Regions from separate parts of the Pantoea brenneri genome, predicted to be linked through region 3. Evidence: predicted binding sites of a transcription regulator. Region 3 holds the regulator's gene; each other region holds the start of a gene.
What was found. The regulator PurR, encoded in region 3, represses purine synthesis genes. The targets are predictions, from matches to a motif close to CANGCAAACGTTTGCNTG.

Region 1 (10,814 bases), on a different contig from region 3:
TCGAGTGCGTCCATATCTACCCGAAAGCCGATAACCGGACCGGGACGGCCGGTATCCAGCGTCGCCACGATGCCGCAAAATCCGCCGGAGAAGTGGCTAATCCACTGCGGTAAAGCCCCCTGTTGCAGCGCCCGGGTTTCCTGCTGCTTCAACACGTCTTCGCTGGGTAAGCCCATGCGCGCGTCGGCATCGATCACCTCACGGCCCAGTTGCAGTTGATAACCCAGCTTGTGCAGTTCGTCGGCCACCCGGGTGGCGGTGCGGAATTCGACCCAGCCAGATTCGGCATAATGGTGGAACTCCCGTCGCCAGCTTTTTAACTGCGCCAGCCGGGCACTGATATGGTCGGAAAGAGTATTCATCGGCACGATCCTTACTGTTGGTTTTTTACGCACTGTCTCGAATCTACACAATGGTAATAACCGGCATAAGATGCGAATATCTTGTGACTGATAAACAACGGTTATCACAAAATCTATGTCTGCCAACCTCAAGCTTCACCAGCTGCGCGCCTTTGTCGATGTGGCGCGTCAGGGCAGTATCCGCGCGGCGAGCCGTCTTTCCGGGCTTTCTCAGCCAGCATTAACCAAAGCGATCCAGGAGCTGGAGCGTGAACTTGGCGCGCGGCTGTTTATCCGCCGTCAGCAGGGCGTGGTCTTAACCGATATCGGTGATAACTTTTTTCGTCATGCCAGTCTGGTACTGGCCGAGCTGCGGGTGGCGCAGGAGGATATTCAGCAGCGGCTGGGGCTGGGTGGCGGTCAGGTGAACATTGGCGTTGGCGGCAGCGTGGCACGCACCATCATGCCGCAGGTGATTAATCAGTTTCATCGCGAATACCCGCTGGTGAAGGTGCGCATCGTTGAAGGGCAACTGGTGTCGATGGTGCATGAACTGCGGCAGGGCGCGCTCGATTTCACCATCAATACTTACGATCAAAGCCACCTCGATCAGGAGCTGATGTATGAGCGAATGATGGAGCGTGAGTACAAAGTGGTGGTGCGTAAGGGTCATCCGCTGGAAAAAGCCCGGTCGCTGGCGGCGTTGCAGCAGGCTGACTGGACCATGCCGACGCCCAAAGGCAGCTACTACCGCCTGTTGCACGATCTGTTCGACGAACGCGGCATGGCACCGAAAATCGTGGTGACCTGCGAGACCTTTATGGCCTGTACCAGCCTGGTGGCGCAAAGCGATTTCATCAGTATTTTATCGGTGGATGTGATCGACGATCCGATTCTCGGCCGGTCACTGGTGGCACTGACGCTGGATGAGCCGCTGCCCAAAGCGGTCTTCTATCTGATTCAGCGTAAGGACACCGCGCTGACCCCGATGAGCAGTTATATGGCGCAGTTATTTCGCCGTTATTGCCAGCGCTGACCGGCAGCGTTCTTTCATCGTCTACACTTGGTGTATTCGCGTAAACGTGAGTCCAACCCACAATCGGAGGTGACGATGCAAGTCTGTCCATATCTGTTTCTCTATGGTCGCTGTGAAGAGGCAATTGAGTTTTACCTGCAGGCCACAGGCGGGAAACTGCTGGAGAAAATGACCTTTGGCGACATGCCAGAGCAGGGCGAGCAGGTAGGCGATCAATCTGCGCCGCCACAGCCGCCGGAAAAAATCATGCACGCACATCTGCGCATCGGTCAGGGAGAGTTGATGCTGAGCGACGGAAACACGCAGAAGCCGCCTGCGTCCGATCATGCCGGTTACGCGGTCAGCCTCGCCACTACTGACGCGGAACAGGGTAAAGCCTGGTTTGAGAAACTGTCAGTGGGCGGTAACGTGACGACCCCGTGGCAGGAGACGTTCTGGTCGAATGGCTTTGCGATGTTTATTGATAAGTTCGGCATTCCATGGCGCATCAACGTGGTGAAACCGCAGGAATAATGGTGTGGTTTAGCCGATCGGCGCCGGCAACAGCGGCGCCGTTTTCAGCTCACAGTCACAACGGCCAGCTTTGCAGCCAGCCGCGTGCTCATCAGAAGTTGTAACCCGCCACCAGGTAGTAACCCCAGCCGGTCGATTTCACTTCAAACGGACCGTTGCCGAAGTTCAGCTCCTGCCCATCCGCCCACTGACCGCCATTGTGGAAGTAACGCGCCACGGCAGAGAAGTGCCAGTGATCGTAACCCAGTGACAGAATGTGGCTGGAGGCGATGGAGTTGCTGGTGCGCGACGACCCGCCTTTCTCGTTGAGATCGGAGCCCCAGTCAAAGTTGGTGAAGCCCACATAGCCAAGATTACCGCCCCACAGCGTGGTGATCGGCACGAAATATTTCACCTTGAAGCGATAGCCATCCCAGCTGTTTTCATTCGCGGCGCCGTAGTTTTCCCACTGGTATTTGGCATAGACGTTCAGTGACAGGCCGACATCGCTGTGGGTATCGATATCGGTACCCAGGCCCATATACCAGGTGTTCTGGCGGTTATCGCTGTTGCGGCCCATGTCGTAGATATAGTTGTTGGCGAAGTACCACTCTTTGAACGGACCAAACGCCAGACTGGTGCCGGTCAGTTTGTCGATTGAGAAGCGCGGTTCAATCTCCATAAACATCGGGGAACCGTGGTCAAAAATCCCGTTGGCGTTGCTGTTACCTACGCCGAAGAAGTTGGTCAGATCGAGATAACCGTAAAAATCGAACCAGTCTTTTTTGGCAAACGCTTCATATTCCAGATAAACGTCGTTGTTGAACTGTGGTCCAAAGCGCGTGTGGTAGCTGCCCACCACGTTTACGCTCTGATGCCACCAGTCGGACAGGTATTGCGGATCGCTATCAGCGGCTTGCGCAACACCTGTCCAGGAACATGCCAGCACGGCACCTGCTATCAACGTTTTGAATTTCATTATCATTAACCACATGCTTTTGACCGCTGCACAGCAGGCGCAGTCAGAGAGAAGTCGATCCCTGGGTGGGGAGTGAGTTAGTCAGGACAAAACAGCCGGTTTTCAGCTCGCGTAGCGTGCCTGCAACACAGCGATAGAAAATAGATTTTGCTCACGTTTGTCAAAAAGTGTTGCATTACAATTCAGTGAAAATGTGACGTGCTTCACAATAATGGCGATGATCGAACGGAACCAGGCAACCGTTTACGTTGTCTGGTTCGTGATCAAATGGGCGGGATCAGGGAAAAGTGACGCGGACCTGCAAACCACAAATAGCACCCTGTGGCGTCAGACAATTGGAGAGGGCGACCTGAATCTGATGCTTCTGCGCGACGCTGCGCACAATCGATAAGCCGAGGCCGCTGCCCTGCGCTTTAACGTCAGGCGAACGGGTGAAACGGTCAAAGGCGCGTTCAATAAACGCCTCCGGCATTCCCGGTCCGTTATCGACGATATCGACCACCGTCCGGTCCGCGACCCGATGCAGCAGAACATCCACCAGGCTCCCCTCCGGGGTGTGCAACATGGCGTTACCAATCAGGTTATCAAACAGGCTGCGCAGCTCAGATCGGCTGGCCTGCAGACGATACTGGGTCGAGCCATTAAAGCCGATATCAATGCCGCGTTTATCCGCTACCACCATTAGCTGCTCGATGCTCTCTTTCAGCAGATCTTCCAGTTCAATCTGCTCAATGCTGGCGACCACGCTTTGATCTTCCTGACGAGACACATTCAGCAACTGGGTCACCAGATGGCGGGTGCGCGTCACGCCTGCTTCGAGCTGACTGAACTGCCGGCTGGCCTCGCCAGGCTGAATATGCTGCCGCAGGTTCTCCAGCTGCAACGTGACAGCGGTGACCGGCGTACGCAGTTCGTGGGCGGCATCTTCCAGGAACTGCCGCTGGGATGACCAGGCTTCACGCAGCTTGTTCAGCAACGAGTTATACGCGGCGACCAGCGGCAGGATCTCATCCGGCAGCCCTTCGGGTGAGACATTGTGCGGATGATGCGTCTCCTGCGCTGCAATCTGCCGCGAGGCGACCTGCAGATCGCGAGTGATCTTGCGGACCACCAGCCAGATCACCAGCAGCGACAGCGGCATCATCAGGATCAACGGAATGATCGCCGACAGCGCCCGTTTTACCATCAGCGCTTTCATGTAGCTGAGGTTGTGCATCACCTGAATAGTCTTGATCTCACTGCCAGGCTGGCCCGGACGGGTGTAGATACGCCACTCACAGTCATCACAGTGTCCTACGTCGACATCACGATAACCGCGCTGAGTTTGCAGCGGCGCGTGCAGTTCCGGCCACGAGCTGGCGCGCAGTCGGCCCTGGCTATCCCACAGCTGAACCACAAAGGCGCTTTTCGCTTTGTCAGGCGTAATCATCGGTGACAGCGCCGGCATCTGTTTGTTGGTAGACCAGGCATCAGCGATTTTTGACAGCTGATCGTCCTTCATGGTGCCTACCATGTCGCCGTAGCAGCTGAAGAAATACCAGGTGACGCCGCCGATCATCAGCAGATGAATAATCAGCAGCGTACTGAGTAATTTATTGCGCAATGAGCGCATAAAGGGGAACGATTTCATATCGCCGGCACCCGCCAGCCCAGCCCGCGGACGTTACGAATCGCGTCGTTATCCAGTTTGCGCCGCATCCCGTGGATCAGCACATCGACCGCGTTGCTGCTCACTTCGTCGCCCCAGCCGTAAATGCGATTCTCCAGCTGCTCGCGAGAAAGAATGGCACCCGGACGCTCCAGCAAAGCATACAGCAGGGCGTATTCACGTGCGGTCAGCTGCTCGCGCTGGCCCTTATAGAGCACTTCGCGCGTCATCATATCCAGCTGTACGTCGCCACTGCCGAGAAGCGAGTCAGCCGCACCGTGGCGACGTCGGGTAATCGCCCGCATCCGGGCCAGCACTTCCTGTAAATCGAACGGTTTAAGCAGGTAATCGTCAGCACCGCTGTCGAGCCCCTGCACCCGCTGCGCCACAGTATCGCGCGCCGTCAGAATCAGTACCGGCGTGGAATCGCCGCGCCCGCGCGCCCGGCGCAGCACCTGCAATCCATCATCACGCGGCAAGCCGAGATCCAGCAACACGCAGCTGTAGCCGCCTTCGCTCCAGGCGTTATGGGCATAAACGCCATCGCGTACCCAATCCACCGACCAGCCCGCGCCCTCTAAAGCCTGCTGCAGGTTCGCGCCGATCATTTCATCATCTTCAACCAATAACACGCGCATGGCTGATCTCCTCTGGAAAGATGGGAGCAGTTTAAGCCCGGATAGTTAGCACAGAATTATCCGCCGTCATACTTCGCGCCACAGCGGCGTTGGCTGCATTTACTCACCTCAGTCACTGACTGATGTCAGCTCCTGGGGATTCGCGCATTTGCCGCCTTGCTGTAGCACGAATTATTTTGGCGGAAACCGTCTTCGTACTTCGCGCTACAGCGGCGTTGGCTGCACTTTTTCGCCCTGGTCACTGACTGATGTCAGCTCCTGGGGATTCGCGCGTTTGCCGCCTTGCTGTAGCACGAATTATTTTGGCGGAAACCGTCTTCGTACTTCGCGCTACAGCCGCGTTGGCTGCATTTACTCACCTCAGTCACTTCCGCCTTCGTACTTCGCGCTATAGCAGCGTGGCTGCATTGGTCGGCTTGCTGCAACGTGAATTACTCTGGCGCTATTTAACACAAATTTGCCTGACGGACCCGGGCGTGACTTAACGCAAATTATTTAAATTCTGGCCGCTATGGCTTAACGAATAATAGTTAAATCGACGCTGGCGTGATTTAACACAAATTATTTTACCGGAAGGCCGGTGTTACTTAACGCTTATTATTCAGGCGGGTTGCTGTTGTTACCTGGCGGATAAACGTTAACCGCAGGCCCGAATCTGGCGGTTGCTAATTCTGCGCTAATTTTCTGCTAATTAAGGGATAAATTTAACCGGGTAAAGTGGGTTCACTGCACATCAGCGTAAACCAGGAGGAACCCATGAATCAGCGCGAGTTTATTCGCAGTTTGCTGGAATGGATAGAGAACAATCTAGGACACGATCTGCATCTGGATGAGGTGGCGCGCCGCTCTGGCTATTCCCGCTGGCACCTGCAACGGCTGTTTCGCCAGCATACCGGATTTTCACTGGCTGAATATATTCGCCAGCGGCGATTAACTGAATCTGCGCTGACGTTGCTGAGCAGCAATGAAGCGATATTGCAGGTCGCCATGAACTACGGGTTCGATACCCAGCAAGCCTATACCCGCACCTTCAAAAACTATTTTATGGTGACGCCAGGCCAGTTGCGCCGCCAGCGGCGGGTGGAGCCGGATCGGTTACTGTTTCCACTGGCCATGGCCAGTTGAGGCCCGCGATGACCTTCCCGCCAGGTGAAAAGCGCGGGAAGGTCGATGCGCGTCGCGCCGCTGTCTGATTTCCCCCTTCTTTTTTGCCGATCCGTCGCCGTAAGCTGCCCCGAACATGCTAGTTTGATGCCAGAATCCTCAGGCTATCGGAGCGGTAACGCATGGAAAACAGTGCCAATTTAACCGCCATGCTGGTGTTTGCGCGGGTGGTGGAACTCCAGAGTTTCAGTGAGGCGGCGCGGGCACTCGGCTGGTCCAAATCCCATGTCAGCCGGGAAATTGCCCGACTGGAGCTGCGGCTGGGCATCCGGCTGTTGCAGCGCACCACCCGGCGGCTGGCACTGACCGAACTCGGCCAGGCTTACTATCCCTACTGCGTACGCATGCTGGCGGAAGTGCAGCGGGCCGATGCGTTTGTTCAGCAGCTGCATCAGCAACCGGCCGGTAATGTGCGGCTGCAGGCCCCGGTGACTTACGGCTGTCAGTGTGTGGTGCCGGTGCTTAATCGCTTTCTGCGTCGTCACCTGCATATCAACGTTGATCTGGATCTGACCGATCGTAATCGCGATACGCTGGACGGTCAGATCGATGTGGCGATCGTCATTCGATCCCGGCCCCCGCAGCAGGGCAATTTCCGCGTGCTAAGCGATATTGAGTGGGGCCTGTATGCGGCACCGGGTTATCTGGCGCAGCGGCCTGCCATCGAACATCCTGAGATGTTGCCGCGCCACGATCTGCTGCTGTTTCACGGGCCGGCACACACCGCCGCGCTGCCGTTCCGGCGTGACAAGCAGCGGCTGGCGCTGGATGTCCGCAGCCGTTTTCGCGCCAACAACAGCATGGCGCTGCTGAACGCGGCGCTGGCGGGCAGCGGCATCGCCTATCTGCCTTCCTATATGGCGCAGGAGGCGGTGAGCCGGGGTGATATTCAGCAGCTGCTGCCGGAATGGCAGATGGATCGGCTTCAGAGCTATCTGCTGCTGCGTGAGACGCTGCAACCCGCTTCGCCGGTCAGTTTATTATGCGATACGCTGATCGCGGCGCTGGCCAGCGCCTGATTGTTGCAATACAGCAACAATCAGCGCCACAAAGTAACTATCGCGCTACCACTGTTGTTATCTGACGCGCCTGGTTAGCCTGTATCCCTGATTAATGACGGGATATCTTTATGCAACAGTCAGCAGAAAACGCAGAATTTCAGCACTGGAAGCGCAACTTATGGGTCTGTGTGCTGGGCTCTTTCAGCACCATTGTGGCCATGACGCTGCTGCTGCCGTTTTTACCGCTCTATGTTCAGCAACTTGGCGTGCAGCAGCCAGCCGCCATCGCGCGCTGGTCGGGGCTGGCCTACGGTGCCACCTTCTTTAGTGCGGCGTTGACCGCGCCGCTGTGGGGCAGGCTGGCTGACCGCTATGGCCGTAAGCTGATGCTGATCCGCGCCAGTCTCGGTATGGCCATCGCCATGTCGCTGATCGGTATGGCAACTGCGCCCTGGCAGCTGGTGGCGCTGCGTCTGCTGGCGGGCCTGCTGGGCGGTTACGCCTCCGGCTCGACCATCCTGGTGGCGGCGCAAACCCCCAAAGGGCAGACCGGCTGGGCGCTGGGTGTATTGTCCTCCGGTATTATGGCCGGCAACGTGGTCGGGCCGCTGCTGGGCGGCGTGCTGCCGCCGCTGATCGGTATACGTCAGACCTTCTGGTTAACCGGCGCGGTTATTTTTCTCGCCTTCCTGGCGACCACCTTTCTGCTGAAAGAGCAGCCGCGTGCTGCTGCCTCGCCCGGTGAAAATCCAGCCTCAGCACCCGCGACACCGCCGGTGAACCAGCGACTGGTGCGGCTGATGTGGCTGTCAGGCATGCTGCTGATCTTCGCCAGTATGTCGATTGAACCGATTATCACCCTCTACGTCGGCGAGTTTGTGCAGGGCAACCATCAGATTACGCTGATCGCCGGACTGGCGATGTCGGCTGCCGCGCTGGGAACGGTGATCGCCGCACCGCGTCTCGGACGGCTGGCGGACCGCATTGGTCACTGGCGGGTGCTGACGGCAGGTTTATTGCTGAGTGCGCTGCTGCTGATCCCGCAGGCGTTTATTACCGCCGCCTGGCAACTGGTGCTGCTGCGTTTTCTGATGGGGATGGCGCTGGGTGGGCTGCTGCCGTGCATTACCGCCATTATCCGGCATAGCGTACCGGGATCGCAGGTCGGTCGGATGCTGGGCTATTCGACGTCGGCCCAGTATATCGGCCAGGTAACGGGCCCGCTGTTCGGCGGCCTGGTCGGGGGAACGTTTGGCATGAGGCCGGTATTTCTGGCGACCAGCGCGGTAATGCTGCTGTGCGGATGGCTCAACTGGCGCGCGATGAAAAAGTAGCGCGATCAAAAAAGGCGGACCGAAGTCCGCCTGATGTCAGTCCCTGAGGACGGGGTTATTTCTGATCTGGCAGGGCGTAGGCGATCACATAATCGCCCAGTTTGGTGCCAAACGAACCGTGACCACCGGCTGCGATGACAACGTACTGCTTGCCATTCACTTCATAGGTCATTGGCGTTGCCTGGCCACCGGCTGGCAGACGGGCTTGCCATAACAGCTCACCGGTATCGGTGCTGAAAGCACGCAGGTAGTTGTCAGCGGTCGCTCCGATAAAGAACACTTTACCGGCGGTGGTGATAGGACCACCCAGCATTGGCATACCCATTTTGAACGGCAGTGGCACTGGCGCACTGTCACGTACCGTACCAATACGCTGTTTCCACACCACGTCGTTGGTCTTCAGATCCACCGCCGAGATGTAACCCCACGCTGGCTGTTTACACGGCAGACCAAACGGTGACAGGAACGGATTCAGCTCAACACCGTACGGTACGCCGTACTGCGGCTGAATACCGGTTTCAGTACCTGAACCACCCTCAGCGCCTTTCGGCGGTTCGATCGGGTTGCCTGGACCGCGTGGTACCAGCTTCGAGACAAACGGCAGCGCCATCGGGTTAGCAATCGCGATCTGACGATGTGGATCGACAGCGATGCCGCCCCATTCGAACATACCGAGGTTACCCGGGAATACCAGCGTACCCTGCTCAGACGGCGGCGTGAACGGACCTTCATAGCGCAGGCGCTTGAAGATCACGCGGCACACCAGCTGGTCATACATCGTCGCGCCCCACATGTCCTTGTCCGTCAGATTCTGTTTCGGACGGAAGGTCAGCTCAGAGTAGGGCTGGGTAGCAGAGACGTGGTCACCTTTCGCCGCACCCTGTGGGACGGGCGTTTCAGGTGCCGGGACAACCGGTTTGCCGGTACGACGATCCAGCACAAAGATGTTACCGGTTTTCGCCGGCGCATAAATCACCGGTACGGTATTGCCATCTTTGTCGGTGATATCAGCCAGTGTCGGCTGCGACGGCAGGTCCATATCCCACAGGTCGTGGTGAACAGTCTGATAAGCCCATACCAGCTTGCCGGTGGTGGCGTTCAGCGCCAGCACGCTGCTGGCATAACGTTCCTGTTCTGGCGTGCGGTTACCGCCCCAGATATCCGGCGTAGTGACGCCCATCGGCAGATAGACCGTATCCAGTTTCGGATCGTAGACCGCCGGTGCCCATGAGTTCGGGGAATTCATGGTGAAGGTGTGCTCATCGGCCGGAATCGCGTTCGGATCTTTCGCGCCCGGATCAAATACCCACAGCAGTTTACCGGTATTCACATCAAAGCCACGGATCACGCCTGACGGCTCGCGGGTTGAGTAGTTATCGGTAACGGCGCCCGCCATCACGATGGTGGTGTTAGTAATCACCGGCGGTGACGTCGGCTCATACTGACCTGGAGTGGTCACCGGCTGTTTGTGCTGCAGATCCAGCTCGCCGTTAACGCCGAAAGACGGGCAACGTTCGCCGGTTTCCGCATCAAGAGCAAACAGACGACCATCGTTGACCGGCAGGTAGATGCGGCGTGAGCACAGCGCAGGCTGGCTGTTAGCTGCATCGGCGGCGGCCGGAACTTCATGATAAGAGACACCGCGACAGGTAACGTGCTGGAACGTCGGGTTGACCTTCATGCCTGGATCAAATTTCCACTTCTGCTTGCCGGTGGCCGCGTCCAGTGCAAACAGGATCTGGTGTGGCGAACAGAGGTAGAGCGTGTCGCGGATCTTAATCGGCGTCACTTCATCGGTGATTTCACCTGGATCGTTAGCGGTTTTTAAGTCGCCGGTCTGGAACTGCCAGGCGACCTGCAGCTCTTTAACGTTCTGGTGATTAATCTGTTTGAGCGGAGAGAAACGGGTCCCTTGCTGATCGCGAGCATAAGCTGGCCAGTCACCGTCCGGAATGTTGCTCAGCGGCTGGGCCTGCGGTGCGTTGTCAGCGGTTTCTGGCAGCGTACCGTTGATGACCTGCGGATCGTTAAACACCGCGTAAGCCAGCACGATAGCACTGGCAACCAGCGCCACGGCCATTGCACCCAGTGGGCCTTTGCCAACGTTGTGCAGGCTGCGCCAGACAAACGGCAGCACCAGCCAGACGCCAAAGATCACCAGTACATCGGTACGCGGTGCCA
Region 2 (10,814 bases), on a different contig from region 3:
ACAGTCTCTTCCGCTTGCGCTTCAGCCTGCGTTAAGGTTGCGGCTTGCTGCTCTGACTGCTGCTGAGCAGACTCAGCCGCCTGCTGCGCCTGCTCCTCCGCAGAGGGTTGCTTCTCTTCTTCTTTGCCAAATCCCAGCCAGGAAAAAAAGCCACGTTTTTTCTCTTTTGCCATTGTGTGACTACACTCCTCGATGGCTTTGTCCCGGTCGCACGTCGTTTCCAGGGGTGAATCAATTAAAATTGGCTAACGCCAGACCGGCGTAAAACCGCAGAATACTGCATGACTTCAGCAACTCAGTAGTCTAACACTTTCCAGCCAGCTCACCACAGAACCCTTTTTTAACGTTTCTTCTCACCGATTCGCCCGTTAAACTACGCAACAAATTATGACGAGTTGTGAGCAAGATGACTAAAAACCCCCGCAGTACCGGCGGTGCCGGCCAGATCCGCATCATCGGCGGACAATGGCGCGGACGCAAATTGCCGGTGCCCGATAGTGCCGGACTGCGCCCGACCACCGATCGGGTACGTGAAACGCTGTTTAACTGGCTGGCGCCGGTACTGCCCGACGCACGTTGTCTCGACTGTTTCGCCGGCAGCGGCGCGTTAGGTCTGGAAGCGCTGTCGCGTTACGCTGGATCGGCTACGCTACTGGAGCTGGAGCGTCCGGTGGCACAGCAACTGATGAAGAATCTGCAGACGCTGAACGCCAGCAACGGCAAAGTGATTCAGACCAATGCCCTGAGCTTTCTGGCCCAGCCGGGCCAACCGTTTGACGTGGTGTTTATCGATCCGCCGTTTCGTCAGGGCCTGCTGGAACAGACGCTGCAGCTGCTGGAACAGAATCACTGGCTGGCAGACGAGGCGCTGATCTACGTCGAAAGTGAAGTGGAAAATGGCGCGCCGCCGGTGCCGCCAGAGTGGAACCTTTATCGCGAGAAAATAGCCGGACAAGTGGCTTATCGTTTATATCAACGTCAACTGGAGACGCAGGATGTTACTTAATTTGGGGCGTCTGTTGATGCTGTGCGTATGGGGTTTTTTGCTGGTTAACGTGGTCCATCCCTACCCGAAACCGCTGACCTACTTCATTAATGTCGCGCTGTTTTTCATGATCATGATGCACGGCCTGCAGCTGGTGTTACTGCGTGCAACGCAGACCAAAGATGCCCCGCCAATCGACCGCCTGACCCAGGTGAAAGTGTTTGTGTTCGGCGTATTTGAGCTGGTCGCCTGGCAGAAAAAGCACTTCCCGCGGAAAAAGTAGTCTTCAGAGCGGGCACCCTGCCCGCTGATTACTGCGCTGGCGTAAAGCTGATAAAGCGCGTCCCCTGCATTTTTAATTCGCCCTTCGCCCCTTTATCCAGCTGATGATACTGCGCTTCCTGAAGCTGCACTTTAATGTCGCTGGCACCGTTAAGCGGATGAAACAGCGCTTCGTAGCGCATCTCTTCTCCGGCAATCACTTCACGCTGACGTGAGCGGCGATTGGGTGCCGGAAACTCCCGTTTGGTTTTAACCTGTGCCGTCAGGGATCGCACCGGAGAGGCGTCATTGACGGCGGTTTCCCGGCGCTGCTTGATGAACTGACGGGTTGCCAGCACGGCGATAATTGCCAGAACGATAATAAAGATTAGCGGTGGTTTGCTCATAATTCTCTCGGGCTTAAAGGGTGCGGATGGCGTTAACTGCGCGGCAAAGCATACAACCAGAGTTGCCTGATTGTCACATCGTCGGGACGTAACCTAAACTGGAAGGGATATTTTGGGATCTTTCACCATTTTGGTTAAAAAAGGGAGAAACAATGCTCTGGTCTTTCCTCGCTGTACTTTTCTCCGGCTGGCTCTACGTTGATGCCACCTATCGCGGTCCGCAATGGCAACGCTGGCTGTTTAAACCGGTCACACTGTTGCTGCTGGTCGGCCTGGCCTGGCAGGCTCCGACGCTGAATACCACTGACTATCTGATTCTGGCCGGCCTGATCGCCACGCTGGTCGGTGATGCGCTAACGCTATTGCCCCGTCAGCAGATGCTCTATGCGATTGGCGCATTTTTCCTGTCGCATCTGCTGTATACCCTCTGTTTTGCCGCCAGCATGACCATGACCTTTTTCTGGCCGATCCCGCTGACGCTGCTGATTATCGGCGTGGTGCTGATTGGCATTCTGTGGAGCAGACTGGAAGATCTGCGCTGGCCGATTTGTACTTTTATCGGCATGACGCTGGTGATGACCTGGATCGCTACTGAGCAATACTTCTTCCGTCCTACCGATTACAGCTTCTCAATCATGGTCGGTGCAGGTCTGCTGCTGCTGGCTAACATTGTCTGGTTTATCAGCCACTATCGCCGTCGTTTCAGTGCCGACAGCGCTATCGTTGCGGCCTGCTACTTTGCCGGTCACTTTATGATTGTCCGTTCGCTGTGGGTGATTTAAAAAATTGACCTTGACTCTGGAGTTCACTCCAGAGTGTAGGATAGCGGGATGGGCAGCTTCGTCCATCCCTTTTCCGGAGGTCATATGCATCAACATCACGCCTGTGGCTGCGGTAAACCGCGTGCCAGCCACGCCGCAGCCAAACCCCTGTGCCAGATCCCTCAGTCCCGTCCCCTGACGCTCTATATTCATGCCGCGACTCCGGTCACGCCGGATAGTGCGGGCTGCTGCTGCGACAGTAACAGCAGTCCCGGCAACGACGCCGATGAGGAAAGTGACCGACGACGCGTCGGCACTCTACCTTATAGCTGGCAGGTCAGCGGGATGGATTGTCCCGGCTGCGCCCGCAGCATTGAAACCGCCGTTCAGCAGGTCGCGGGCGTCACCGAGGCGCGCGTCCTGTTCAGCAGTGAAAAACTGGTGGTCAATGCGGACAGCGACGTGCGCCAGGCGGTGGAGCAGGCGGTCAAAAAAGCCGGCTTCCAGCTCAGTACGCAGACCGAAACGGCAGCCGATGTCCCACGCTGGCAGCATAACCGCATGCTGATTGCGCTGGCGCTGCTGGTGCTCGCCAGCAGCCTGCTCAGCCATTTCGCGCCGCTGTGGGGCGATCGCCTGTTTATTGTCACTACCCTGATCGGCCTGTTTCCGGTGGCGCGCAGCGCCTGGCAACGGCTGCGCAGCGGCTCGCCTTTCACCATCGAAACCCTGATGACGCTGGCCTCAGCGGGTGCGCTGATCATCGGCGCTCACGCCGAAGCAGCGATGGTGCTGGTGCTGTTTCAGCTTGGCGAACAGCTCGAAAGCTATGCCGCCTCGCGGGCGCGCAGTGGCGTGACCCGTCTGATGGCGCTGCGGCCGGAATCGGCGGTCCGTCTTGAGCAGGGTCGGCGCAGCGACGTGCCACTGGCTGCGCTGCAGCCCGGCGATCAGATTGAAGTGTCAGCCGGCAGTCGCCTGCCGGTCGATGGCCGCTTAATCACGCCGCTCGCCAGCTTTGATGAAAGCGCGTTAACCGGCGAGTCGCTGCCGGTGACGCGCAGCAGCGGCGAAAAAATACTGGCCGGTGCCACCAGCATTGACCGGCTGGTCACGCTGGAAGTGGTATCGAAACCGGGCGAAAGCGCGATTGACCGGATACTGCAGCTGATTGAAGAAGCAGAAACCCACCGCGCCCCGGTTGAGCGCTTTATCGATCGGTTCAGCCGTCTCTATACGCCGTTGGTGATGCTGCTGTCGCTGCTGGTGATGGTGGTGCCCCCGCTGCTCGGCGCGGGAGAATGGCAGCCGTGGATCTACAAGGGCCTGACCTTACTGCTGATTGGCTGCCCCTGTGCACTGGTGATTTCCACGCCGGCGGCGATTACCTCCGGGCTGGCTGCCGCTGCACGTCAGGGCGCGCTGATCAAAGGCGGCGCGGCCTTAGAACGTCTGAGTTCCCTGCGCATGATGGCGTTCGATAAAACCGGCACCCTGACCGTTGGCAAGCCGCAGCTCACCGGGATTCTGCGCTTTGGCGAGACCGGCGAAGCAGAGATGCTGGCGCTCAGCGCGGCAGTTGAACAGGGCGCGACGCATCCACTGGCCAGTGCGATTGTGGCGGCGGCGGCGGCACGCAATCTGGCCATCCCGGCCGCCCGCGATCAGCAGGTTCAGGCGGGACGGGGCATTACGGCGGTGGTCAATGGCCAGCCGATCCGGTTGCTGACGCCCGCGCAGATGACCGGACTGACGGCGCAGCAAACCGAACAGATCACCCAGCGTGAAGCAGCAGGTGAAACGGTGGTGGTGCTGGCCCGCAATGGCGAGGCGCTGGGCGCGCTGGCCTTGCGCGATCAGCTGCGCAGCGATGCGATCGCCGCATTACAGGCGCTGAAAAAACTGGGCATTGAGAGTCTGATGCTGACCGGCGACAACCCGCGTGCAGCGGCAGCCATCGCCCGGCAACTGGGCATTGAGTACCGTGCCAGCCTGTTACCGGCCGACAAGGTGGCGGCGATAGCAGAACTGAGTCAGCAGCAGCCGCTGGCGATGGTCGGGGATGGCATTAACGATGCGCCGGCGATGAAAGCGGCGACGCTGGGGATCGCGATGGGCAGCGGCACCGACGTTGCGCTGGAGGCGGCCGATGCCGCGCTGACGCGCAATCAGCTCAGCAATCTGGCACCGATGATTGTACTGGCGCGCCGTACGCGCCGCATCATTCGTCAGAACCTGACCATTGCGCTGGGGCTGAAGGCGGTATTTCTGGTCACGACCCTGCTGGGACTGACCGGATTGTGGCTGGCGGTGCTGGCGGATTCCGGCGCAACGGCGCTGGTCACCGCTAACGCGCTGCGATTACTGCGCAACCGAAGCTGAAGACGAGCGGCCGGTCAGATGACGGGCCGCGCTGCCAATGGGCACCCAGCGTTACTCCGCCATCCCTTTCTGGATCAGGAACTGATAAGGCAGGTTATCGGTCTGCTGCGCCAGCAGGCGATGCTCCATAAAGCGGCAGAAGCCGGGAATATCGCGGGTGGTGGCCGGATCGTCGGCAATGATCAACAGCGTATCGCCATCCTGCAGGCTGCGAACGGTTTTGCGCACCATCATCACCGGCTCCGGACAACGCAGGCCACGGGCATCCAGTTGATGGTCGGCAGAGGAAAAAGCATCGCTCATAATGGACTCGGTTCAGGTTTGGGGCGCTCATTCTAGCGCGTGGTGCCGTTGACGCAAGGCGATAACGATTGCGCTAAAATTAACCATTGCATAAATAGCACAACGCGGTAAGATGCCGCCGCTTTTTGCTCATAAAACTGCCAGGCGCTGCCCGAACGGCGTCCCGCAATGGGTTCCCTCACCCCAACATTAAAAAGGTTGATTATGCTCGCATTCTCTTCGCGTCAGCGCATGCACGCGCTGTTCTGGTTATCGCTGTTTCACCTGCTGGTGATCACCTCCAGTAACTACCTGGTGCAGCTGCCGATTTCCATTTTCGGCTTCCACACCACTTGGGGCGCGTTCAGCTTCCCGTTTATCTTCCTGGCAACCGATCTGACCGTGCGCATCTTTGGCGCGCCGCTGGCCCGACGCATTATTCTGGCGGTGATGATCCCGGCGCTGTTTATCTCCTATGCCGTTTCTTCGCTCTATTATCAGGGTCAGTGGCAGGGCTGGGCGGCACTGGAACAGGTGAATCTGTTTGTCGCGCGTATCGCCTGCGCCAGCTTTATGGCTTACGCCCTGGGTCAGATCCTCGACGTGCACGTCTTCAACCGTCTGCGCGCCCTGCCGCAATGGTGGATCGCTCCAGGCTGCGCCATGTTCCTCGGCAACATCAGCGATACGCTGGCCTTTTTCTTCATCGCTTTTTATAAAAGCCCTGATGCGTTTATGGCCCAGCACTGGGTGGAGATCGCCCTGGTTGACTACAGCTTCAAGGTGCTGATCTGCATGGTGTTCTTCCTGCCGGCCTACGGCGTATTGCTCAATGCCGCGCTGAAACGCCTGGCTGAGCGCCGTGCCACCAGCCAGATAAATTTCGGCTAACCCGCCATACCGATTTACGCCATTACCCGCTAAGATCTGCTGACAATCATCAGGTTGCGTTTGCAACCTGATTCCTGTTGTATTAACGGCTGACTGGAAACTTAAAAAAGGGATTCTGATGCGCAACCTGGTGAAATATGTAGGAATGGGCTTACTGGTGCTGGGCTTAGCCGCCTGTGACCAGAAGAAAGATGACGCGGCGAATGACAACGGCGTCAGCGCCAGTCAGTCGGCGCAGACCGTGACGCTGATGGATGGCAAACTGAGCTTCTCGCTGCCGCCGGGCATGTCGGACAAGAGCGGCAAGCTCGGTTCACAGACCACCAATATGCACGTGTATGCCGACGAAACCGGTGCGCGCGCGATTATTGTGATTGCCGGTGAGCCGACCAGTGATGGGCTGGACGTGCTGTCACAGCGTATGGAGCAGCAGCAGCGCAACCGCGATCCGCAACTGCAGGTGGTCTCGAACAAAGCGGTCACGCTGAAAGATCAGCCGGCACAGCAGCTGGATACGGTGATTTCTGCCAATAACCAGACCTCATGGTCATCGGTGATTCTGGCCAAAGTCGACGGCAAACTGGTGACGCTGCAGATTACCCTGCCAGGCGACAACCAGCAGCAGGCACAAAGCGATGCCGACAATATTGTGAAGAGTATTGCGCTGAAATAAGGCCGGGCGACTGCCCTGCTGGCTTGCGGCTTCCCCCATCTGGGGGAAGCCGGTTTATCTCACGGTTTCCCGCCTGCGCTTACAATCCTGCGTTCTCACGAATATATTTGCGCGCTTTCACCGCATATTCAAACGGGTTAGCCAGCGCCGGGTCCTGCTCCGCTTCCACCACCATCCAGCCTTTGTAGCCGTAATCGTCGAGGATTTTGAACACCGGTTTGAAATCGATCACGCCATCGCCCGGTACGGTGAAGGTGCCCTTTTTCACCCCTTCCAGGAAGGAGAGATGATTGTCGCGCACCTCGGCGACGACCTCGTCACGCACGTCTTTCAGGTGGACGTGGAAAATGCGCGGCAGATATTTTTCCAGCACCGCCAGCATCTTCTGCTGCGATCCCTCAGAGTAGTAGACGTGACCGGTGTCATACAGCAGGCCAACCTGATCGTCGGTCAGGGCCATAAAGCGGTCTATCTCTTCAGTCGTCTGAATACCGGTCCCCATATGGTGATGCAGCGTGACCCGCATCCCCTTCTCAGCCGCAATCCGCGCCAGTTCGTTATAGCCTTCTGCCGTCAGCTGCCACTCCTCATCACTGAACACCGGTTTCTGCTCAAACACCGCCAGCGTGGTGCCCTGAATACTTTTGCTCTGTTCTGAACAGCCAATCACCCGCGCACCCATCGCATGCAGGAAGTTCATGTGGTTAACGAACTCGTCGATGGTTTTAGCTTTGTCGCCGTTGGCAAAAAAGGTGCTGAACCAGGCGTTGCAGATCTCAATGCCGCGAATGTCGAGCATCGGTTTAAGAATCGCTGGATCGCGCGGATATTTACTGCCGACTTCGCTACCGGTAAAACCGGCCAGCGCCATCTCGCTCACCGTCTGCTGGAAGGTGTTCTCACTGCCGAGATCCGGCATGTCATCGTTGGTCCAGCCAATCGGGGCGATAGCCAGTTTTACATTGTCTTTGTTCATCATTTTATTCCTGAGCCGGGGCGGTCATCCCGCCTGTCTGGGCTGAATTAAGAGTAGAAAGCAGGACGTGGCGGCATCTCTACCGTTTCAATCGCACCGCTGTTTTGCGCTTTGATACAGGCATCGGCGGCCACTGAGGCGGCAAAGCCATCCCAGGCAGACGGACCGGTCAGCGTGCCCGCTTTCACGTCGTTGATGAACGCCTGCAGCTCCACGTCATACGCTTCGATAAACCGATCTTTCCAGTCAACCAGAATGGTGTTCGACAATCGGGCATCTTTACGCAGCTGCACCGACGACGGCTCAGGCAACCGGGCAATGCCCTCTTCCCCAACCACTTCGCACTGGATGTCATAGCCATAGGCGCAGTTGACGAAGATCTCGACGTCGATGCGTACCCCTTTCTGGGTCTCAAACAGTACAATCTGCGGATCTTTCAGTTGGGCATGGGATTTTGAGGTGACGCGCGGGAAGACCACCTGCACCGTTTTATAATCGTCATTGGTCAGCCAGCGCAGCACGTCCAGTTCATGGATCAGCGTGTTGGTGATCGCCATCGGCGTGGTGTAATTTTCCGGCACGGTCGGGTTACGGTGCGCACAGTGCAGCATCAGCGGCTCGCCAATATCCCCGTCGGTAATCACTTTTTTCAGCGCGCGGTAGCCAGCATCGTAAGGGCGCATAAAGCCGACCTGCACCAGCCGTTTGCCGGCCTGGATTTCAGCGTCCACCACCCGGCGACAGCCTTCGGCGCTCATCGCCAGCGGCTTCTCACAGAACACCGGTTTGCCCGCGGCAATCGCAGCTAAGGTGAACTCTTCGTGGGTCGGGTCCCATGACGTCACCAGCACCGCATCCACCTCTGGTGACTGGATCACGTCAAGTCCGTTCTGGAACACTTGCGCCTCGATGTTCAGGCGCTGCAGCGCAGCGCGCGCGCCGTCAACGTTGATATCCGAGACGGCAACCACCTGTGCGCCCTGCAACACGTGGTTGCAGCGGCGAATATGTTCCTGACCAATTGCACCTGTACCGATGACGCCAAGTTTCAAAGTCATAATTACACCTGTGTAGGGTTCGTGCTGAGATAAGAGGAAAGGGGCCGTGATCCGGCCCTGAAATTAGTATTTACGCGCCTGATCCAGATGGGTTTTCAGCTTATCCGCTACCGCCTGAACCCGTTCAGAATCGGAGGCCTGCGCGACGCCAACGTGCCACCAGCTGAAATATTTGTGGATCATGGTTTTCGGCAGCACTTTGATGTCAATAAGCGTGGAAACGGTCTGCGTTCTGGCATCTTCCAGCGCGGCTTTTAGCTGCTCCAGCGTGGTGACGCGGTAGGTTTTACAGCCGTAGCCTGCCGCGATAGCGGCGAAATCAACCGGCACGAAGCCCCCATCCAGCTTGCCACCTTCCGGATTACGGAAGCGGAACTCGGTGGTGAAGCTGTCCATTCCGTGTTCCATTTGCAGGTTATTGATGCAGCCGTTGGTCATGTTATCCAGCAGCACCACGTTGATCTTCGCCCCTTCCTGAATCGAGGTAACCAGCTCGGAATGCAGCATCATGAAAGAGCCGTCGCCGACCAGCGCATAGACTTCTCGCTGCGGCTGCGCCAGTTTTGCGCCCAGCGCGGCGTTAACTTCATAACCCATACAGGAGTAGCCGTACTCCACGTGATAGGCGTTGTAATCTTTGGTGCGCCAGACGCGCTGCAGATCGCCGGGCAAGCTGCCCGCTGCCGCAACAATCACCGCCTCTTTGGGTAACTGTTGGTTCAGCGTACCGAGCACGCTGCTTTGCGTCAGGACTGACTGGGTCAGGCGGTTGAACTCGGCGAATACCGCTTCACGATCGAGATGGTCGGCAATCTCCGGCACAAAGTCCTGTTGGTGATACTCCACCTGATAGACACGCTGAGTCTCTTTCAGCAGTTTGCTCTGCGCCTGTTCAATCTGGCTGCCCCAGTCGTTACTGTAATGCTGTGACGCCAGCGCGGCCGTCAGCGCGGTCAACCCTTCACGGGCATCGGCCAGCAGCTGTACGCCATCCAGCTTGTAGCTGTCGAAATTGCTGACGTTGATATTGAGGAAGCTGACGTCCGGATTCTGGAAAATCCATTTCGAGGCGGTGGTGAAGTCGGTGTAACGGGTACCGATGCCGATGACTAAATCAGCCTCTTTTGCCAGCAGGTTGGCGGCCAGACAGCCGGTTTCACCGACGCCGCCGACGTTAAGCGGATGGTCGGAGATCACCGTGCCTTTGCCCGCCTGCGTTTCGGCAAACGGAATCTGATAACGCTCGGCGAACTGGCGCAGCGCCTCACCCGCTTCAGAGTATTTAACCCCGCCGCCACAGACGATCAGCGGCTTGCGCTTACGGCCGATCAGCGTCAGGGCATCGGCCAGCTGCGCCGCAACCGGCAGGCGACGATCCAGTCGGTGCACCCGCTTCTGGAAGAAATAGTCCGGGTAATCCCAGGCTTCACCCTGCACATCCTGCGGCAGCGACAGCGTTACCGCGCCGGTTTCGGCCGGATCGGTCAGCACGCGCAGGGCGTTAATGCAGGCCGACATCAGCTGTTCCGGACGGCTGACGCGGTCCCAGTATTTGCTGACGGCCCGGAAGGCGTCGTTGGTGCTGATGCTAAGATCGTAGCTCTGCTCAATCTGCTGCAAAACCGGATCGGGCTGGCGGGTAGCGAACACGTCGCCGGGCAACAGCAGCAGCGGAATACGGTTCGCGGTGGCGGTGGCAGCCGCGGTAATCATGTTGGCGGCGCCGGGTCCGACTGACGAGCTGCAGGCGATGATCTGACGACGCAGTGACTGTTTAGCAAAGCCGGTGGCGGCATGCGCCATGCCCTGCTCATTGCGTCCCTGATACACCACCAGATCGCCGCTATCCTGCTCCAGCGCCTGTCCCATTCCCAGCACGTTGCCATGACCGAAAATGGCGAAGATGCCTTTTACAAACTTAGTCTCAACGCCATCAACATCAATGTATTGATTATCAAGAAATTTAACCAGCGCCTGTGCAGTGGTCAGTCTGATTGTGCCCATATGCTCTTCCTTTACATGCTGGTGGTACCTGACTCCGGTACAACGCGCCAGGCGAAGTCATACTGCGGAAAAGGCGACCGGTATAATTGAAACGTGAGGCGATTATAAACAAATATATTTTTCATAAAATACAA
Region 3 (10,814 bases):
GGTGAAGGTAAAAGTCTGACCCGCTTTCAGCGGCGCATCATTTCCGCCTTCCAGTTTCATGGTGCGGATTTCAGGGCCTTTGGTGTCCAGCAGGATAGCCGCCTGACGACCGGTTTTTTCCATCACGGCACGCATGTTGGTGATGCGCTGGCCGTGCTCGGCGTAGTCGCCGTGGGAGAAGTTAAGACGCATAACATTCATGCCGGCTTCAAGCAGCTGAGTCAGCATCTCTTCTGATTCGGTTTTCGGGCCGATAGTACAAACGATCTTAGTCTTTTTCATGACGGGTTATCTGTAAGTTGTGATGGATGATAAAGGGCGAAATCCGATGGCAATGCATCGAAGTGAGAATTCTGTTTGAAATCGAAACGGGCTATACAGAGTAAGAATAGGTGACGAAGGCCAGGCGTGCAGGGAAGTTGTGCGGTTACGGTTGGTAACCACCTTCTGAATGTTGCGCAAATTATCTGAGTTATCGCAATAGGCACGTGATCGCTGAAACCTTTCAAGTGGACAACGCGGCACAGTATAGTCGCTAAGTATGCGAAAACCAATCGAAAAGCAGTTCCGGAAAAGATGTAGATCAATAAAAGGGGGATTTGCGCAAGCGGGAGAAATTCTGAAAGTGGTGCGTTCTAATGGACTCGAACCATCGACCCCCACCATGTCAAGGTGGTGCTCTAACCAACTGAGCTAAGAACGCTTACAGGAAATGGTGCGTCCGAGTGGACTCGAACCACCGACCCCCACCATGTCAAGGTGGTGCTCTAACCAACTGAGCTACGGACGCACTTGGTGCGCTCTAATGGACTCGAACCATCGACCCCCACCATGTCAAGGTGGTGCTCTAACCAACTGAGCTAAGAGCGCAACACGCTGTCTGGGCGACAGCGGGGACGAATATTAACGGCAGCCGATGAGGCTGGCAAGGGGAAAAATGGTTTTTTCACCGTGACTGAACAGCAACTGTGCTATACGTCGTTTTTTTAGGCGTCGCGGGCCTTTTACCGCCCGCTCAACCGGTTAGCGCGCAGCGCGCGTCAGGATCACCTCGGCAGGTGACTGTTGCAGGCGCCTGATCCGCCAAATCATCATTACCGCCGCAGACGTCAGGCCGACAATGAAGCCGCACCAGAAGCCTGCCGGCCCCATCCGCGGCACCAGCCAGTCGGTCAGCGCCAGTAAATAACCGGCCGGCAGCCCCAGCAGCCAGTAGGCGATAAAGGTGATAAAGAAGATCGAGCGGGTATCTTTATAGCCGCGCAAAATACCGCTGCCAATCACCTGTATCGAGTCAGAGAACTGATAGATGGCCGCCAGCAACATCAACTGCGCCGCCAGCGTCACCACTTCCGGGTTGTCGTTATACAGCAGGGCGATCTGATGCCGGAAGGTCACGGTAAACAGCGCGGTCAGCGCGGCCATGCTGATGCCGACGCCCTGGGCAGTCCAGGCGGCGACTTTGGCCTGCTCGGTTGACCCCTGACCCAGCCGATAGCCGACCCGGATAGTGGTTGCCACGCCCAGCGACAGCGGCAGAACGAACATCAGTGAACTGAAGTTCAGCGCGATCTGATGGCCGGCTACGTTAACAATACCCAGCGGCGACACCAGCAGTGCAACCACAGCAAACAGCGTGACTTCAAAGAACAGCGCCAGCGCTACCGGTAAGCCCAGCGTCATCAGACGGGTCAGAATCGGACGCGAAGGCGGTGACCAGCTGCTGGTCAGATGGATATCGCGCATGGTTCTCATCCGGCGTACCCAGAAGCGCATACAGATGAACATCACCCAGTAGACCGAGGCCGTTGCCACGCCACAGCCCACGCCGCCCAGCGCCGGCATGCCGAAATGGCCATAAATAAAGATGTAGTTCAGCGGAATATTGACCATCAGGCCGAGAAAGCCCAGCACCATACCCGGCTTGGTTTTCGACAGGCCTTCACACTGATTACGCAGTACCTGGAAAAACAGATAACCCGGTGCGCCAAACAGCAGGGCATGCAGATAGCCTTCTGCTTTCAGCGCCAGCAGCGGATCGATGTCATGCATCGCCCGGATTAAGTAGCCCGCATGCCATAACAGCACCATAATCAGCAGCGAGACGAACAGGGCCAGCCAGTAACCCTGGCGAATTTGCTCGGCGATGCGTTCGCGGCGGCCAGAGCCGTTGAGTTGCGCAACCGTAGGCGTCAATGCAAGCAGAAGACCATGACCAAACAGGATGGCCGGAAGCCAGATAGAGGTGCCGACAGCGACGGCGGCCATATCCGTGGCGCTGACGGCGCCGGCCATAATGGTATCCACAAATCCCATTGCGGTTTGAGCCACCTGAGCAAGGATGACCGGAATCGCAAGGGCAAGCAATTGACGCGCTTCTGTTAAATACTTCTGCACGTTAACACCTGAATAGTTAAATGAAATAATGGCGGGGCAGGGAAGCCCCAGGAATTGCGTCAGCTAGTGTAACTGGCGATACCGGATTCGCCAATCTTTGTCACTGCATGCGTTTTGCTACGCTGTAAGGCTACGCCGCTGGCTGAAAGCTAACAGCGGACGTGAGCTGTGATAAACTAGCGCAAACTTCGCAGAGGCAAAGACTATGTTTACCGGTATTGTGCAGGGCACCGCAGAAATAGTGTCCATTGAAGAGAAAGAGCTGTTCCGTACTCACACCGTCAGGTTGCCGGAAGAATTATTGCCGGGCCTGGCACTGGGCGCATCGGTGGCACACAACGGCTGCTGCTTAACCGTGACGGCTATTGAGGGCGATCGGGTCAGCTTTGATTTAATAAAAGAGACCCTGCGCGTCACCAACCTGGGCGATTTACGCCAGGGGGATGTGGTCAATATTGAACGCGCCGCGAAATTCAGCGATGAAATAGGTGGACACCTGATGTCCGGTCATATTATGACCACCGCTGAAATCTGCAAAATTATCCAGTCGGAAAATAACCGCGAAGTGTGGTTTAAGATCCAGGATCCGACCCAGATGAAATATATCCTGCACAAAGGCTTCGTCGGCATCGATGGGATAAGCCTGACGGTAGGGGATGTAACCCGTACCAAATTCTGCGTCTATCTGATCCCGGAAACGCTGGAGCGCACTACCCTGGGGGCCAAAACCTTTGGCGACCGGGTTAATATCGAGATTGATCCGCATACTCAGGCGATTGTCGACACTGTTGAGCGGGTATTAGCGCAGCGTGATGCGGCAGCGGCGATGAATATGCTGACCGGGCAACCGACGACAGAAAGCTAAAAAAGAAGGCGCATCAGCGCCTTTTTTAATGGTAAATCCGGTCCACGACTGCCTCAACGCGCCACGCGTAATCCGCCTTCCACGCCCCGACTGAAGACCACCTGCCATAACTGAATGTCACGTGCGCGGAATGCGCCAGCACAGGCATTAAGGTAGTAAGAGAACATACGCTTAAAGCGTTCACCGTAGCTATCCGCCAGCTGCGGCCAGGCCTGAATAAAGCGTTCATACCATGCCATCAGGGTCGTGTCGTAATCTGCGCCAAAGTTATGCCAGTCTTCCAGAATGAAATGCGGCTCACTGGCGTCAGCAATATGTCGTACCGAAGGCAGACAGCCATTCGGGAAAATATATTTATCGATCCACGGATCCACATTCATATCGGTTTTAATCGCACCGATTGTGTGCAGCAGGAAAATACCGTCTGGCTTTAAATTACGATCGACGACATCAAAATAGGTGGCGTAATTTTTAGGACCGACATGTTCAAACATTCCGACCGATACAATACGGTCAAACTGTTCATTCAGATCGCGATAGTCCTGTAATAGAATGGTGACGTCTAATCCTTCACAGCGCTGCTGCGCCAGTTTCTGCTGTTCAGCCGAAATGGTGACACCATGCACTTTAACGCCATAATGACGTGCGGCAAATTCTGCCAGTCCGCCCCAGCCGCAACCAATATCCAGCAGCGACATGCCCGGCTCCAGCGCTAATTTGCGGCAAATCATATCCAGCTTTGCTTCCTGCGCGGCGGCGAGCGTGGTGGCTTCCTTCCAGTAGCCACAGGAGTACTGCATATAAGGATCGAGCATCAGAGAAAACAAATCGTTTCCTAAATCATAATGCTCTTTACCGACAATCCAGGCGCGTTTTTTCGACTGGAGGTTGGTTAAGCGCGCCGCGGCAATACGCAGCGTATCTTTAAAATGATGTGGAAGTTGCTGGTCCAGTTTATGTTTGAGCACGTGGTGGAAGAATATATCCAGCCGATCGCATTCCCACCAGCCGTCCATATAACTTTCGCCCAGACCCAGCGATCCCTCCTGCAAAACACGTTTAAAGAAGTCAGGGTTTTTAACCTGAATATCCCAGCTACGTGAGCCATTAATTTCGATATCTGCTTTATCCAGCAGTTCATGAACGATGCGATACCAATGGTTTTCTTCGAGGCTCACTTCTTCTACATACGATGAACTCATAGCTTCTCCACCACCTGTCCAATCTTAACCTGAAAAAGAATAGTCAATTTCTTCAGGAATTGAGAAAAGTCACGGATGACTCCGTAAACCAGATATCTGGCGTGATACAGAGGATTAAAACGGTGCAAAACGATCCGGCGCGATAACCCTAACCTGCGCGCAGACGCCATCCCGGCAACCCGGTTGCCAATCAATGTGTAACGTTATTATGTTGTTGATTTGTTGCAGAATTATTGACCCGAATGAGTATATTCTCACGCGGGTCAATATTCAATGACTTATTGTTAGTTTGCTAACTAAAAAATCATTGCTTCAGTGATTATCCTGGCAGGCGGTAGAGGGGGTGGCAACATCAGATTGTGCGTTTGCAATACGCTGCATCACGAAGCCGAGCAGGGCAAGCAGGATAGTCAGCGCCATCATCAGGGTAGTGGTCAGCAGCGGCTGCGTCAGTCCGGCCGAGACGGCCAGGCTGGCGGCGAAGCATAATCCCAGTTGCAGAGTATTCTGCAATGCTGCCGCTTTACCGGTGGCGTCAGGGAAAGGCATCAGCGCAGCGGAAACCACGATCGGGTAGATGGCACCATTGGCCAGCGCCATGCCGCAGAACGGCAGCAGCAGGCTGACCAGCGTACTGTGGCCGGAAAGCGCAACCGCAAACAGCGCCAGAATGCTCAGGCTGTAGATCGCCAGCAGCCACGGCAGCAACTGTGCACCAGCAAAACGGTTGAGCAGGGCGCGGCAGCCGAAACCGCCAATCAGGAATGCAAAGGTTTGTGGCAGATAGCTCAGACCGATGTCGGCTGGCGTCAGGCCCAGATCGGCCAGAATAAACGGCGAGCCGGTCAGCCAGGCAAAAAAGCTGGCGGAACAGGCGGAGTAGATCAGCACGTTGCCACTGTAGACCCGCGACTTCAGCAGAGTGAAAAAGCCAGGCTGTGCGCCTTGCTCACCTTTGGCTTTACGGCTGGCCGGCAGACGCAGGGTAGTGAGGATCAAGGCCACGGCAATCAGCGTCAGCACCAGAAAAATAGACCGCCAGTGAAAATGGCTGATCAGCCAGGCGCCCAGCAACGGCGCCAGCGCTGGCGAGAGTGCCACCAGTGGCATAATGGTGGCGAACACCTTGTTGGCGCGCGCCGCCGGATAACGATCTACAACCAGCGCCTGCCAGCTAACGGCTGCGGCACAGACGCCGATCGCCTGAATAAAGCGCAGCGCCAGCATCAGATAGATATTATTGACCCACAGCATACCGGCGCAGCCGACGGCAAACAGCGCCAGACCGGCCAGCAATACCGGCTTGCGGCCGATGCGATCTGACAGCGGTCCCCAGAACAGCTGACCGCAGGCAAAGCCCGCCAGGAACAGGCTCATACTGGCGCTGATCAGGCCGGGTGAGGTGTTAAAAGTTTGCTGCATCGCGCCGAAGGCGGGCAGGTACATATCGGTGGCTAAAAAGCCCAGCATGCTCAGCAGAGCGAGATAAGGCATAAATCCTTTTGACGGTGACATCTGATTCTCATTTTGCAGGTTGAACGCGGCAGAGTGTAAAAGGTGCGTTTGCCGCTGTGAAACGCTAATATTTGCCGGTTGCTGTTAAAAAATTTGAAGGCAGATTATGTGGTCAGAATATGCATTAGAGGTGGTGGATGCGGTGGCGCGCGGTGGCAGCTTCAGCGCCGCGGCGCAGGAGCTGCATCGGGTGCCGTCTGCTATCAGCTATACCGTGCGTCAGCTGGAAACGTGGCTGGCGGTACCGCTGTTTGAGCGCCAGCATCGCGAGGTGGTATTAACCCCCGCTGGCGAGCATTTTGTCCGTGAAGGGCGCAGCGTTATCAAAAAAATGCTCGCCACCCGCCGCCAGTGTCAGCAGCTGGCTAACGGCTGGCGTGGACAGCTGAGTATTGCGGTCGACTGCATCGTCAAGCCGCAGCGCACCCGGCAGTTAGTCAAAGATTTTTACCGCCATTTCCCCGACATGGAGTTGCACATCAGTTATGAAGTGTTTAACGGCGTCTGGGATGCGCTGGCGGATGATCGGGTTGAAGTGGCCATCGGCGCCACTCAGGCGATACCGGTCGGCGGACGCTTTGCCTTTCGCGACATGGGGACGCTCAACTGGCGCTGCGTGGTGGCGAACCACCATCCGCTGACTGGCGTGAGTCAGATTGATGACGACACCCTGCGCAGCTGGCCGTCGCTGGTGCTGGAAGATACCTCACGCGCGCTGCCACGCCGGATGACGTGGACGCTCGACAATCAGCGTCGTCTGGTGGTGCCGGAATGGCAGACCGGCCTGGATTGCGTGCTGGCGGGATTGTGTGTGGCGATGGTGCCGGGGCATCTGGCGCGGCCATTACTGGACAGCGGAGCGCTGGTGGAGCTGACGTTGCCGGTTGCATTTCCGGACAGCCCCTGTTGCGTAAGCTGGGCGGAAGATCGCGCATCACCGGCGACGGGCTGGTTACTCAGCTATCTGGGTGATGCGCAAACGCTTAATCAGGAGTGGTTAAGCGAAGATTAACGGCGATAGTCGCGGAACGGACCGTCAGCCACGGAACGACGTTCAATCAGCGTCGGATGCACTTCGATGGTCTGAGAAACCTCTCGTTTACTGGTGATGCGGTCAAGCAGCATCTCCAGCGCTTTCTCACCCAGTTGTGCTTTTGGCTGATGCACGGTAGTCAGCGCAGGCGCGAAGTAGCGCGCGTTGCGCACATTGTCATATCCGATCACCGAAATGTCCTGCGGCACCCGCAAACCCATCTCATCGGCGGCGCAAATCGCGCCCATCGCCATGATATCACCACCACAGAACACCGCGGTCGGGCGCTGTTTCTGCGACAGGATCTGCTGCATCGCCTGATAGCCTGATTCCGGTTCGAAGTCGCCCTGCACGATCCATTCGGCACGCGGCTGAATGCCGGCTTCTTCCAGCGCCTTGAGGAAACCAGCATGACGTCCACCGCCGGTGTTGCGCTCCATCTGACCGGGAATCGCGCCAATCTCACGGTGACCGCGCTCAATCAGATAACGTCCGGCCAGATAGCCGCCCTGAAACGCATTATCCAGCACCGTGTCGGTGAAGTCGGCGCGTGACTCGCCCCAGTCCATCACCACCATCGGGATATTACGATTTTCTTCCAGCATCTTCAGCAGATCGTCCGGATACTCAGAGCACATCACCAGCAAACCATCGACGCGCTTCTGCGCCATCATGCTGAGATAGGCACGCTGCTTTTGCAGGTCGTTATGCGCATTGCCCAGAATCAGGGTGTAACCTTTGTCGAAGCAGTGATTCTCCACCGCCTCAATAATTTCAGCAAAGTAGGGCGCTTCGCTCGAGGTTGCCAGCAGGCCCAGCGTTTTGGTGTGATTCACTTTCAGGCTGCGCGCTACGGCGCTCGGCGAATAGTGCAGTTCCTGAATCGCCTGCCAGACGGCGTTGCGCGTCTCTTCAGCGACAAAACGCGTTTTGTTGATGACGTGCGAAACGGTGGTCGTTGAGACGCCGGCGCGTTTTGCCACATCTTTAATTGTTGCCATTAAAATCGGACTCCAGGGCTTATCTAACGCAATGATAAGCATAATGTTAAACGTTTGCGTCTGCTCAGGGTTTTCTCCGCAATTATGCAGCTTTTCTGGCCGGTAAACAGGCGTCTGGCGGGTAATGAGCGCCTGAAAAGGAGAGCAAACGGAACCGGGGCTGCGCGCGTTGCGCAACAAAGGCAGGATTCTAACAAGGCTGGACGGATAAAACGAGATTTTTACCGGCCCGTATGGGAAAATGGCTTATCCCTACAAAATGTGTGACTAAGGAGCGGTAAATGAGTACAGATTTGAAACTGGCCCTGATGACTACCGTCGGCTGTCTGCTGATGATTGTCGCCTTTAGCTTTACAGCTGTGCTGCACTAATGAAAAAGCCGGGCATCGCCCGGCTTTTCTCTGTCTGGTTATTCGCGTAGCGAATCCGCTTAACGAATGGTTTTCGGCGTCATCACCCGACGCGCGCCGATGTAGTGGCGCTGCCAGTAATCTTCACCCAGCGCACTGATCTGAATATCTTTGCCGGTGCGTGGCGACTGAATAAATTTGCCGTTGCCGAGATAAACCCCAACGTGATCGGCGGTGCCGCGACCATTAATCCGGAAGAAGACTAAATCGCCTTTCTCCAGCGACTCACGTTTTACCGGCGCGGCGTCGCGCAGGTGGTACATCTCATTGGCGGTACGCGGGATCTTAAATTTAACCAGATCTTTATAGGCGTACCACACCAGACCGCTGCAGTCGAAACCGGTGTGCGGTGAGGTGCCGCCCCACTGATAGGGTTTACCCAGCTGGCCCATCAACTTGGTCATCGCCGTCTCGCGCGCCTTCTGGTAGCGCTGGCGATGTGACTTGCTCATTTTAATGGTGCCGGTGTCACCGCTGTCATTGCTGCTGGCGTCAGCCGTTTTAAGCAGACGCTGATGGCCGTAGCGTTTCTTACTGGCGGTTTTGAGCAGGGTTTTGCTTTTCTTTGCGGGAAGATGACTGGCGGTGAGTTCGCTTTTTTTCTGTTTTTTGAGTTTGAGCTTCTGGACCGGGCTGACGCGTGTTTTCTTCGCCGACGTTTTCAACGGGCGACGCTTGCGGCGCTCATCTTCGCGCGCACTCTTTTTCTCTGCTTTATGCGAACTGACATTCACCGGCGCCTGCGGGGAAGCAGAAGCGATGTTGAAGAACAGTTGCGCAAAGGCAAGGATGAAAAGCGTAATGATTAAACGCATAGTCCGGTTTTAGTTAAGTTGTCAGGGCCACTACGCACCGCGACAAAGTTGGGAAAAATCTGATCCAGGATCAGCGCCGAAGCCATTCTAGTCCAGTTCACCTGAAAACCGTAACGCCTTTTTTTATTAATCTTTCGGCCTCGCCCGTTTGCGCTGAAAATGAGCATTTTCAGCGTCTTATATCTACAAAACTATTGCAAATTATTAATATGTTACTTGTAGTTAATAATCGGGAGTTAACAGGGCCGAAAAGAGGACTTAACAAACATGGCGATTTAATCGGGCAACCCCCAAAATCTCATTTTCAGTCCTGGTGCGAAGTCGCTACAATAAACAAACACGAAGTGACGAATTAAGGAAGGCAATTATGAGTACTGTAGAAAAAATTCAGCGCCAGATCGCAGAAAACCCGATCCTGCTGTACATGAAAGGTTCCCCGAAACTGCCAAGCTGCGGTTTCTCTGCGCAGGCGGTACAGGCGCTGTCAGCCTGCGGTGAGCGTTTTGCTTACGTGGATATTCTGCAGAACCCAGACATTCGTGCAGAGCTGCCGAAATATGCCAACTGGCCAACCTTCCCGCAGCTGTGGATTGATGGCGAACTGGTCGGCGGATGTGACATCATCGTCGAGATGTTCCAGCGCGGTGAACTGCAGTCGCTGATTAAAGAGACCGCAGAGAAGTTTAAAGAAGCGGAATAAAACAAAAAGGCCGACATCGCGTCGGCCTTTTTCATTGCAGATTCTTCAGTCAGCGCTCGCGGCTGCTTCGCCTTCGGCGAAGGGCAGGGGCCAGCCACCCAGCCGTTTCCAGCGATTCACCAGTTCACAGAACAAAATAGCGGTCTGCTGAGTATCATACAGCGCCGAGTGTGCCTGGGTGCTGTCAAACGCCATACCCGCGGCTTTACACGCCTTCGCCAGCACGGTCTGTCCGAGCACCAGTCCGCTCAGCGCCGCGGTATCAAAGGTGGCAAACGGGTGGAAAGGATTGCGCTTCAGACTGGCACGCTCGGCGGCCGCGTTCATGAAGTTCAGATCAAACGTCGCATTATGCGCGACCATAATGGCGCGATTGCAGCCGGTATCCTTAATGCCTTTACGCACCATCTTAAAGATGGCGTGCAGCGCCTCATATTCACTCACTGCGCCGCGCAGCGGATTGCTGGGATCGATACCGGTGAACGCCAGCGCTTCAGGATGCAGTAGCGATCCAACAAACGGTTCAACGTGAAAATGCAGCGTCTGGTCGAGATGGATCCAGCCCTCATCATCCATTTTCAGCGTGGTAGCGGCAATCTCCAGCAGCGCGTCAGTCTGCGCGTTGAAGCCGGCGGTTTCGACGTCGATGACCACCGGATAGAAGCCACGGAAACGTTGATTGAGTGCATTGGGGGAATTCGATTCAGACATCAGGATCTCATTGCAGAAAAAGGGCAGCGCGCATTATGGCAAAAATCTGGCCCGGGTGCAGCAGATGAAGAGGAGCAGAAGAGGTCAGCCCACCCGACAGGGCAGGCTGAAGAGCAGGCTTAGTTGCCCAGGCCGTGACCGGCGTGTTTGTTCTCGATCAGTTCG

Region 1: the regulator PurR is predicted to act here: its motif matches at 3,081-3,098, upstream of AABB92_RS14050 (nucleoside-specific channel-forming protein Tsx).
Region 2: the regulator PurR is predicted to act here: its motif matches at 5,262-5,279, upstream of AABB92_RS17985 (7-cyano-7-deazaguanine/7-aminomethyl-7-deazaguanine transporter).

The regions. Positions count from the first base shown of each region.
Region 1 is NZ_JBCGBG010000003.1:93,550-104,363, forward strand. It holds gene AABB92_RS14035 (amidohydrolase) at 1-362, opposite strand, end outside; gene AABB92_RS14040 (LysR family transcriptional regulator) at 478-1,377, shown strand; gene yjdN (VOC family metalloprotein YjdN) at 1,453-1,890, shown strand; gene AABB92_RS14050 (nucleoside-specific channel-forming protein Tsx) at 1,982-2,848, opposite strand; gene AABB92_RS14055 (sensor histidine kinase) at 3,126-4,478, opposite strand; gene AABB92_RS14060 (response regulator) at 4,475-5,134, opposite strand; gene AABB92_RS14065 (helix-turn-helix domain-containing protein) at 5,891-6,259, shown strand; gene AABB92_RS14070 (LysR family transcriptional regulator) at 6,421-7,317, shown strand; gene AABB92_RS14075 (MFS transporter) at 7,428-8,633, shown strand; gene AABB92_RS14080 (glucose/quinate/shikimate family membrane-bound PQQ-dependent dehydrogenase) at 8,689-10,814, opposite strand, start outside.
Region 2 is NZ_JBCGBG010000005.1:120,712-131,525, forward strand. It holds gene ftsY (signal recognition particle-docking protein FtsY) at 1-173, opposite strand, end outside; gene rsmD (16S rRNA (guanine(966)-N(2))-methyltransferase) at 407-1,006, shown strand; gene AABB92_RS17960 (DUF1145 family protein) at 996-1,268, shown strand; gene AABB92_RS17965 (DUF2500 domain-containing protein) at 1,297-1,653, opposite strand; gene AABB92_RS17970 (lysoplasmalogenase) at 1,806-2,435, shown strand; gene AABB92_RS17975 (zinc/cadmium/mercury/lead-transporting ATPase) at 2,520-4,796, shown strand; gene tusA (sulfurtransferase TusA) at 4,848-5,099, opposite strand; gene AABB92_RS17985 (7-cyano-7-deazaguanine/7-aminomethyl-7-deazaguanine transporter) at 5,304-5,969, shown strand; gene AABB92_RS17990 (DcrB family lipoprotein) at 6,088-6,642, shown strand; gene iolE (myo-inosose-2 dehydratase) at 6,722-7,618, opposite strand; gene iolG (bifunctional inositol 2-dehydrogenase/D-chiro-inositol 1-dehydrogenase) at 7,666-8,676, opposite strand; gene iolD (3D-(3,5/4)-trihydroxycyclohexane-1,2-dione acylhydrolase (decyclizing)) at 8,740-10,680, opposite strand.
Region 3 is NZ_JBCGBG010000001.1:1,346,860-1,357,673, reverse strand. It holds gene pykF (pyruvate kinase PykF) at 1-282, opposite strand, end outside; tRNA gene AABB92_RS06335 (tRNA-Val) at 627-703, opposite strand; tRNA gene AABB92_RS06330 (tRNA-Val) at 714-790, opposite strand; tRNA gene AABB92_RS06325 (tRNA-Val) at 794-870, opposite strand; gene AABB92_RS06320 (MATE family efflux transporter) at 1,024-2,397, opposite strand; gene AABB92_RS06315 (riboflavin synthase) at 2,603-3,262, shown strand; gene cfa (cyclopropane fatty acyl phospholipid synthase) at 3,316-4,464, opposite strand; gene punC (purine nucleoside transporter PunC) at 4,777-5,979, opposite strand; gene punR (DNA-binding transcriptional activator PunR) at 6,086-6,991, shown strand; gene purR (HTH-type transcriptional repressor PurR) at 6,988-8,013, opposite strand; gene cydH (cytochrome bd-I oxidase subunit CydH) at 8,295-8,384, shown strand; gene AABB92_RS06285 (C40 family peptidase) at 8,444-9,238, opposite strand; gene AABB92_RS06280 (Grx4 family monothiol glutaredoxin) at 9,603-9,938, shown strand; gene rnt (ribonuclease T) at 9,984-10,649, opposite strand; gene gloA (lactoylglutathione lyase) at 10,769-10,814, opposite strand, start outside.